3 regions of the Micromonospora sp. NPDC003241 genome follow, and region 3 is predicted to be linked to each of the others. Evidence: predicted binding sites of a transcription regulator. Region 3 holds the regulator's gene; each other region holds the start of a gene.
What was found. The regulator HrcA, encoded in region 3, represses chaperone genes, less so after heat shock. The targets are predictions, from matches to a motif close to GGTTNGCACNCTCNNNNNGAGNGTGCNAACC.
Positions count from the first base shown of each region.

Region 1: groL (chaperonin GroEL) is a predicted target of HrcA. The motif match lies at 1,114-1,144, and genes of this name have one in related genera.
Region 2: groES (co-chaperone GroES) is a predicted target of HrcA. The motif match lies at 1,263-1,293, and genes of this name have one in related genera.

Region 1 covers NZ_JBSFSO010000001.1:366,430-368,698, reverse strand. Annotated here, with positions in the region: gene ACWDVW_RS01790 (hypothetical protein) at 1-1,066, shown strand, start outside; gene groL (chaperonin GroEL) at 1,340-2,269, shown strand, end outside.
Region 2 covers NZ_JBSFSO010000001.1:44,250-46,518, forward strand. Annotated here, with positions in the region: gene groL (chaperonin GroEL) at 1-744, opposite strand, end outside; gene groES (co-chaperone GroES) at 815-1,129, opposite strand; gene ACWDVW_RS00200 (helix-turn-helix domain-containing protein) at 1,518-2,269, shown strand, end outside.
Region 3 covers NZ_JBSFSO010000041.1:20,469-22,737, reverse strand. Annotated here, with positions in the region: gene dnaJ (molecular chaperone DnaJ) at 1-302, opposite strand, end outside; gene hrcA (heat-inducible transcriptional repressor HrcA) at 376-1,398, opposite strand; gene ACWDVW_RS25695 (DUF4870 domain-containing protein) at 1,608-2,258, shown strand.

The DNA of each region.
Region 1 (2,269 bases), on a different contig from region 3:
TGGCCCCGAGACCGGCGTGCCCGGCCAGCCGGGTGCACCAGCGCCCGATCCGGGCCAGTCGTATCCGGGCCAGTGGTATCCGGGTGAGCCGTATCCGGGCCAGTCGTATCCGGGGCAGCCCTATTCCGGTCAGCCGTATCCGAGTCAAGTCGGGGGGCCGCTGCCCTATCCCGGTCAGCCCTATCCGACGTCGCCCTACGGTGGGTACCCGGGGCACGGCCTCGACCCGGCCAGCCCGTTGGTGAATCCGCCCGGTGCCGGAGTGGGTGGCTGGTACGCGCGCTGTGTCGGCGCGGTTCGCCGGGGCTGGCCGGTGCTGCTGCCGATCGTTCTGATCACGCAGGTGCTGCCGGCGATGGTGGTGGCGGTGCTCGGGCTGGTGATCGACCCCACCGCGCGCTGGGAGGACCAGCTCGCCGGCGACAGCGCCGTGCTGCCCACCGGGTTCTGGGCCGACGCCTTCGTGTGGGTGGGCAGCCTGTTCGGAGCGGGTCTGATCGCCAGCCTGGCGCAGTGCGTGGGGTGGGCCGCCGGTACCTGGGTGATCGCCCGGCAGGCGGCGGGTGCCCCGGTCGACCTCGGCACGGCCCTGCGTTACGGGCTCCGGCGGGCGCTCGGGCTCTGGGGTTGGACCCTGCTGGTCGGCATGATCGTGCTGTTCGGCCTCTGCCTCTGCTTCCTGCCCGGCATCTACGCGGTGTTCGCGCTGGCGATGGTCGGCCCGGTCTACCTGTTCGAGCGGGACAACCCGATCGGCCGTTCGCACCAGATGCTGCGGCAGCGGCTGGGCCTGCTGCTCGGCCGGTTGGCGCTGGTGATCGGCGCGGTGATCGCCGTGTCGTTGGCCGCGGCCATGATCGAGCAGGTGGCGCTGCTGTCGATCGGCACCGGTCCGATGGACACCCGGACGGTGACCGTGGGCACGGTCGTGGTGACGGTGATGACGGCGCTGCTGACCCTGCCGGCCCAGCTCGCCCAGTTGGTCGGGCTGGTCGTCACGTACGCCGAGCAGCGGGCACACGAGGGGCCGGTGAACGACGCCCAACTAGCCCACGAACTCGGCTGATCACGGCGGTCGTGCTTGCACTCGGCAGGGCAGAGTGCTAAACAAGTCATTGGCACTCGCATGGCGTGAGTGCCAGTTGGTCGGGACGGTGGGGCCACCGTCGCACTCGGGGGATCACCTCGGGCGGGGCAGTGGCCGGTCGTCGCGGGCTATCCGGCCCGGCCGAGGAGACGTCGCCGTCGCCAGGTGGCGACGTCCCAAGGTGCGTACACCAGACGGCCCGTCCGGGGCACACCCCGGCTGGTCCGTGAGTGTCCAGGAGGACAACGCCGTATGGCCAAGATGATCGCGTTCGACGAAGAGGCTCGCCGCGGCCTCGAGCGGGGCATGAACCAGCTCGCCGACGCCGTGAAGGTGACCCTCGGCCCCAAGGGCCGCAACGTCGTGCTCGAGAAGAAGTGGGGTGCCCCCACCATCACCAACGATGGTGTGAGCATCGCCAAGGAGATCGAGCTCGAGGACCCGTACGAGAAGATCGGCGCCGAGCTGGTCAAGGAGGTCGCCAAGAAGACCGACGACGTGGCCGGTGACGGCACGACGACGGCGACCGTCCTGGCCCAGGCTCTCGTTCGCGAGGGTCTGCGCAACGTGGCCGCCGGCGCCAACCCGATGGCCCTGAAGCGGGGCATCGAGTCCGCCGTGGCCAGCGTCTCGGAGGAGCTGCTGAAGCTCGCCAAGGACGTCGAGACCAAGGAGCAGATCGCCTCCACCGCCTCCATCTCCGCCGGTGACAACACCGTCGGTGAGATCATCGCCGAGGCGATGGACAAGGTGGGCAAGGAAGGCGTCATCACCGTCGAGGAGAGCAACACCTTCGGGCTGGAGCTGGAGCTCACCGAGGGCATGCGCTTCGACAAGGGCTACATCTCGGCCTACTTCATGACCGACCCGGAGCGTATGGAGGCCGTCTTCGACGACCCGTACATCCTGATCGCCAACAGCAAGATCTCGTCGGTCAAGGACCTGCTCCCGATCCTGGAGAAGGTCATGCAGTCGGGCAAGCCGCTGCTGATCATCGCCGAGGACCTGGAGGGCGAGGCCCTGGCCACCCTGGTGGTCAACAAGGTCCGGGGCACCTTCAAGTCGGTCGCCGTCAAGGCGCCGGGCTTCGGTGACCGCCGCAAGGCCATGCTGACCGACATCGCCATCCTCACCGGTGGCCAGGTCATCAGCGAGGAGGTCGGCCTCAAGCTGGACGCCGCC
Region 2 (2,269 bases), on a different contig from region 3:
GACGATCAGCAGCGGCTTGTTGTTCTGGAGGACCTTCTCCAGCAGCGGCAGCAGCTCCTCGATCGCCGAGATCTTCTGCGTGGTGATCAGGATGTACGCGTCCTCCAGGACGGACTCCTGCGACTCCACGTCGGTGACGAAGTTCGGCGAGATGAAGCCCTTGTCGAACTGGAGACCCTCGGTCACGTCCAGCTCGGTGTGCAGGGCGGAGCCCTCCTCGACGGTGATCACACCGTCGCGGCCGACCCGCTCCATCGCCTCGGCGATCAGCTCACCGATGGTGGAGTCCTGCGCGGAGACCGTCGCGACGTGCGCCACGGCCTTCTTGTCGGAGACCTCGACGGCCTTGCCGAGCAGCGCCTCGGAGACCTTCGCGGAGGCCGCGTCGACGCCCCGCTTGAGGCCGGCCGGGTTGGCACCCGCGGTGACGTTGCGCAGACCCTCGCGGACCATGGCCTGGGCCAGCACGGTCGCGGTGGTGGTCCCGTCGCCGGCGACGTCGTTGGTCTTGGTCGCCACCTCCTTGACCAGCTGCGCGCCGAGGTTCTCGTACGGGTTGGTGAGCTCGATCTCCTTGGCGATGGTCACACCATCGTTGGTGATCGTCGGCGCACCGAATTTCTTGTCCAGGACGACGTTGCGCCCGCGCGGCCCGAGGGTGACCTTGACCGCGTCCGCGAGCGCGTTGACACCGTGCTCCAGCAGGTGCCGGGCGTCGTCCGAGAAGCTCAGGATCTTCGCCATGAATGTCCCTTCGACGCGAGGTTGCCCCGGCCCGGCGAGCCGGACCGGGGCAACGTCACTGATCGGTTGGTTACTTCTCGATGACCGCGAGGACGTCGCGGGCGGAGAGCACCAGGTACTCCTCGCCGGCGTACTTGACCTCGGTGCCGCCGTACTTCGAGTAGAGGACGGTGTCGCCGACGGAGACGTCGATCGGCACGCGGTTGCCCTTGTCGTCGATCCGGCCCGGGCCGACAGCGAGGACGGTGCCCTCCTGCGGCTTCTCCTTGGCGGTGTCGGGGATCACGATGCCCGAGGCGGTGGTGGTCTCGGCCTCGTTCGCCTGGACCACGATGCGGTCCTCGAGCGGCTTGATCGCAACCTTGGTCGCGGTAGTCACGGGCATACCCTCCTGGGGTACTTGGTTTCGTTACCGATCGGCATGCCGACCGGCGTCAATTGCCACATGCCACCGGGCGGGGCCGTCGTCGCGGGTGCCGGTCCGCCTGGCGTTCAACCCCCGGGCACCAGGGCCCGGACGTTGGCACCCTCAGGGTGAGAGTGCTAATCGCAGGTTATTCCTCGGCTAGCACTCCGTCAAGGAGAGTGCCAACCCGCCACCTCGTGTCGCCACTCTTGCGCCATACCTCTGCGCTCTTGCGCCACTGTTCTGCCACTCTGGCGCCAGCGTTCGCCACGGTCGACCGCAACACGCCGACACTCGCTTCCCCACCGAACGGCCGACCCTTACTCTCCGGCGCGACTACGTGACGGAGGGCGGACAAATGGCGGACATGCCAACCCTGGATTTCCTGCGCGACCAACTGCGCCGGGCCCGCAAGCTGCGCGGGCTCAGCCAGGAAGAACTGGGCAAGATGGTCAACTATGCTCCGTCGTCGATCAGCGCGATGGAGACCGGGCAGAACCAGCTCAGCGCCGACTACCTGGCCCGGTTCGACAAGGTACTGGAGACCGGTGGCCTCTTCGTCGGGATGCTGGAGTTGATCCGGCTGCACGCCGAGCCGGACTGGTTCCGACCGTGGGGCGAGATCGAGCGCGAGGCCGTCGCGCTGCGCTGGTACGACCCGGCGGTGGTGCCGGGCCTGCTCCAGACCGAGGCGTACGCGCGGGAGATGTTGCGGGCCGGGCCGCCGCTGACCGACGAGCAGATCGAGAAGCGGGTGCTGGCCCGGATGGCGCGGCAGGAGATCCTCGCCCGCGAGGAGCCGCCACAGCTCGTCGCGGTGCTCGACGAGCAGGCGCTGCGCCGGCAGGTGGGCGAGCCCACGACCATGTACGAGCAGGTGAAGCACCTGCGCGCCCTCGCCGACCATTCGCACGTGCAGGTACGGATCGTGCCGGCCGAGACCCCGTGGTACGGCGGGCTTGCCGGACCGTTCGTGCTGGCCCGGCTCGCCGACGGCACCGAGGTGGCCCACCTGGACAACCAGCTCCGGGGCCACACCGTGGACAGCCCGAACGAGCTTGCCAGCCTCGGACGGCGTTGGGAGACTGTGGCCGGTGAGGCGCTGCCGCGCCGGCAGTC
Region 3 (2,269 bases):
AAGAAGGCGTCCATGATGTCCTGGAAGCCGACGAAGGGTCCGGCGCCACCGGGGCCGCCCGGTCCGCCGGCCCCGCCGCCGCCCGGTGCGAGCGGATCGCCACCGAGGTCGACGATCTGCCGTTTCCGGTCGTCGGACAACACCTCGTACGCGGCGTTGATGTCCTTGAACTTCTCCTGGGCCTCCGGGTCCGGATTCACGTCCGGGTGGAACTGGCGCGCCAGCTTGCGGTAGGCGCGCTTGATCTCGTCGTCGGAGGCCCCTCGGCTCACGCCGAGAATGCCGTAGTAGTCCCTGGCCACTGGGTTCCGTGTCCTCGTGTTCGTCTCGCGTTACGCCGGTCGGTGGCGGCAGCCTGCCGTCGGCCCTGACTGGTCAGTTCTGGGCCAGCAGCTCGCCCACGTAGCGTGCCACGGCCCTCACCGTGGCGATTGTTCCGGGGTAGTCCATCCGGGTCGGTCCCAGCACGCCCATCCCCCCGACGATGGTCGCGCCCGGGCCGTATCCGGTGCTGACCACGGACGCCGCCCGCAGGTTGTCGATCTGGTTCTCGTCGCCGATGCGGACCCGCAGCGTGCTCGGCTCGACCTCGCCGATGAGCTTGAGCAGCACCACCTCCTCCTCGAGCGCTTCGAGGATGGGGCGCAGCGACCCCTGGAAGTCGAGCAGGCCGCCCCGGGCCAGGTTGGCGGTGCCGGCCAGGGCGAGCCGCTCCTCGTGCCGTTCGACGAGGGTCTCCAGCAGGACGGTGGAGAGCGTGGTCATGGCCGCCCGCAGGTGCGGCGCACACTCGTCGATGAGTGTCTGCACCAGCGGTGGCGTGTCGGACAGGCGGGTGCCGACCAGCTTCTCGTTGACCAGTCGGCGCAGGTCCAGGACGTCGTCGGCGGGGACCGGCGCGGGCAGTTCGACAAGCCGCTGCTCGACCCGGCCGGTGTCGGCGATCATCACCAGCGTCAGCCGGGTGGTGGAGATCGGCACGAGTTCCAGGTGCCGGACGGTGGAGCGGGCCAGGCTCGGGTACTGCACGACGGCGACCTGGCGGGTCAGTTGCGCGAGCAGGCGTACGGTGCGGTGCACCACGTCGTCGAGGTCCACCGCGCCGACCAGGAACCGTTCGATCGCCCGGCGTTCGGCCGGGCTGAGCGGCTTGACCCGACTGAGCCGGTCGACGAAGAGGCGGTAGCCGCGATCGGTGGGCACCCGCCCGGCACTGGTGTGCGGCTGGCGGATGTAGCCCTCCTCCTCCAGCACGGCCATGTCGTTGCGCACGGTGGCCGGGGACACGCCGAGTTGGTGCCGTTCCACGAGCGCCTTGCTGCCGACCGGCTCCTGGGTGGCGACGTAGTCCTCGACGATCGCCCGGAGCACGGCGAGTTTCCGGTCGTCGAGACCCATCCTCCCCACCTCCTGTCGCAGGTCAGCCCGGAGCGCCCAGAGTGCCAGAGGAACACTCTGGCACTCGACTGTAGCGAGTGCCAGTCTACGTCGGGGTTCCCGTGCCCGCGATGATCAAGTCATCCCGGTCGTGGCGGAAACCGGCCGACGGGTTGACACGCCCCGGTGTCGCTAGTGCGTCCGTTGCCGCTGGCACCTACCGTGACCACATGACTGAACCACCTCGTCCTCCCGGGTCCGGCGACGACCCCACTTCTCCACTGTCGGGCTCCTCCGGCCAGCCCGGCTATCCCCCGCCCGGCGACTATCCGCCGCCCACCGGCGACCAGCCCCCGCCGCCCGGTGGCTACGGCCCGCCCGGTGGTTACGGCCCGCCCGGTGACTATCCGCCGCCCGGTGGCTACCCGCCGCCGGGTGGCTATCCCCCGCCGGGCGAGTACCCGCCGGGTGGCGCACCCGGTGTCGGGTACCCGACGGGTGGTTACGGTCCCCCCGGCGGCGGCTACGCCAACAACGAGGACAAGACCTGGACGCTGATCGCCCACTTCGGTGGCCCGCTCGGGGTGATCGTGGGTGGAGGTCTGCTGGGCTGGGTCGCGCCGCTGATCGCGATGATGACCCGGGGCCAGCAGAGCCCGGTGGTCCGGGCGCACTCGGTGGCCGCCGTGAACTTCCAGATCACCTGGGCGATCGCCGGGTTGCTCAGTTGGGTGCTCACCGCGATCACCTGCGGCCTGCTGTTCTTCGTGCCGTTCCTGGTCTGGATCGTGCCGGTGATCTTCGGCATCATCGCCGGGGTCAAGGCCAACGAGGGCGCCCTCTACCGCTACCCGATGACCTACGCCTTCGTGAAGCGCTGACCTCGGAGGCG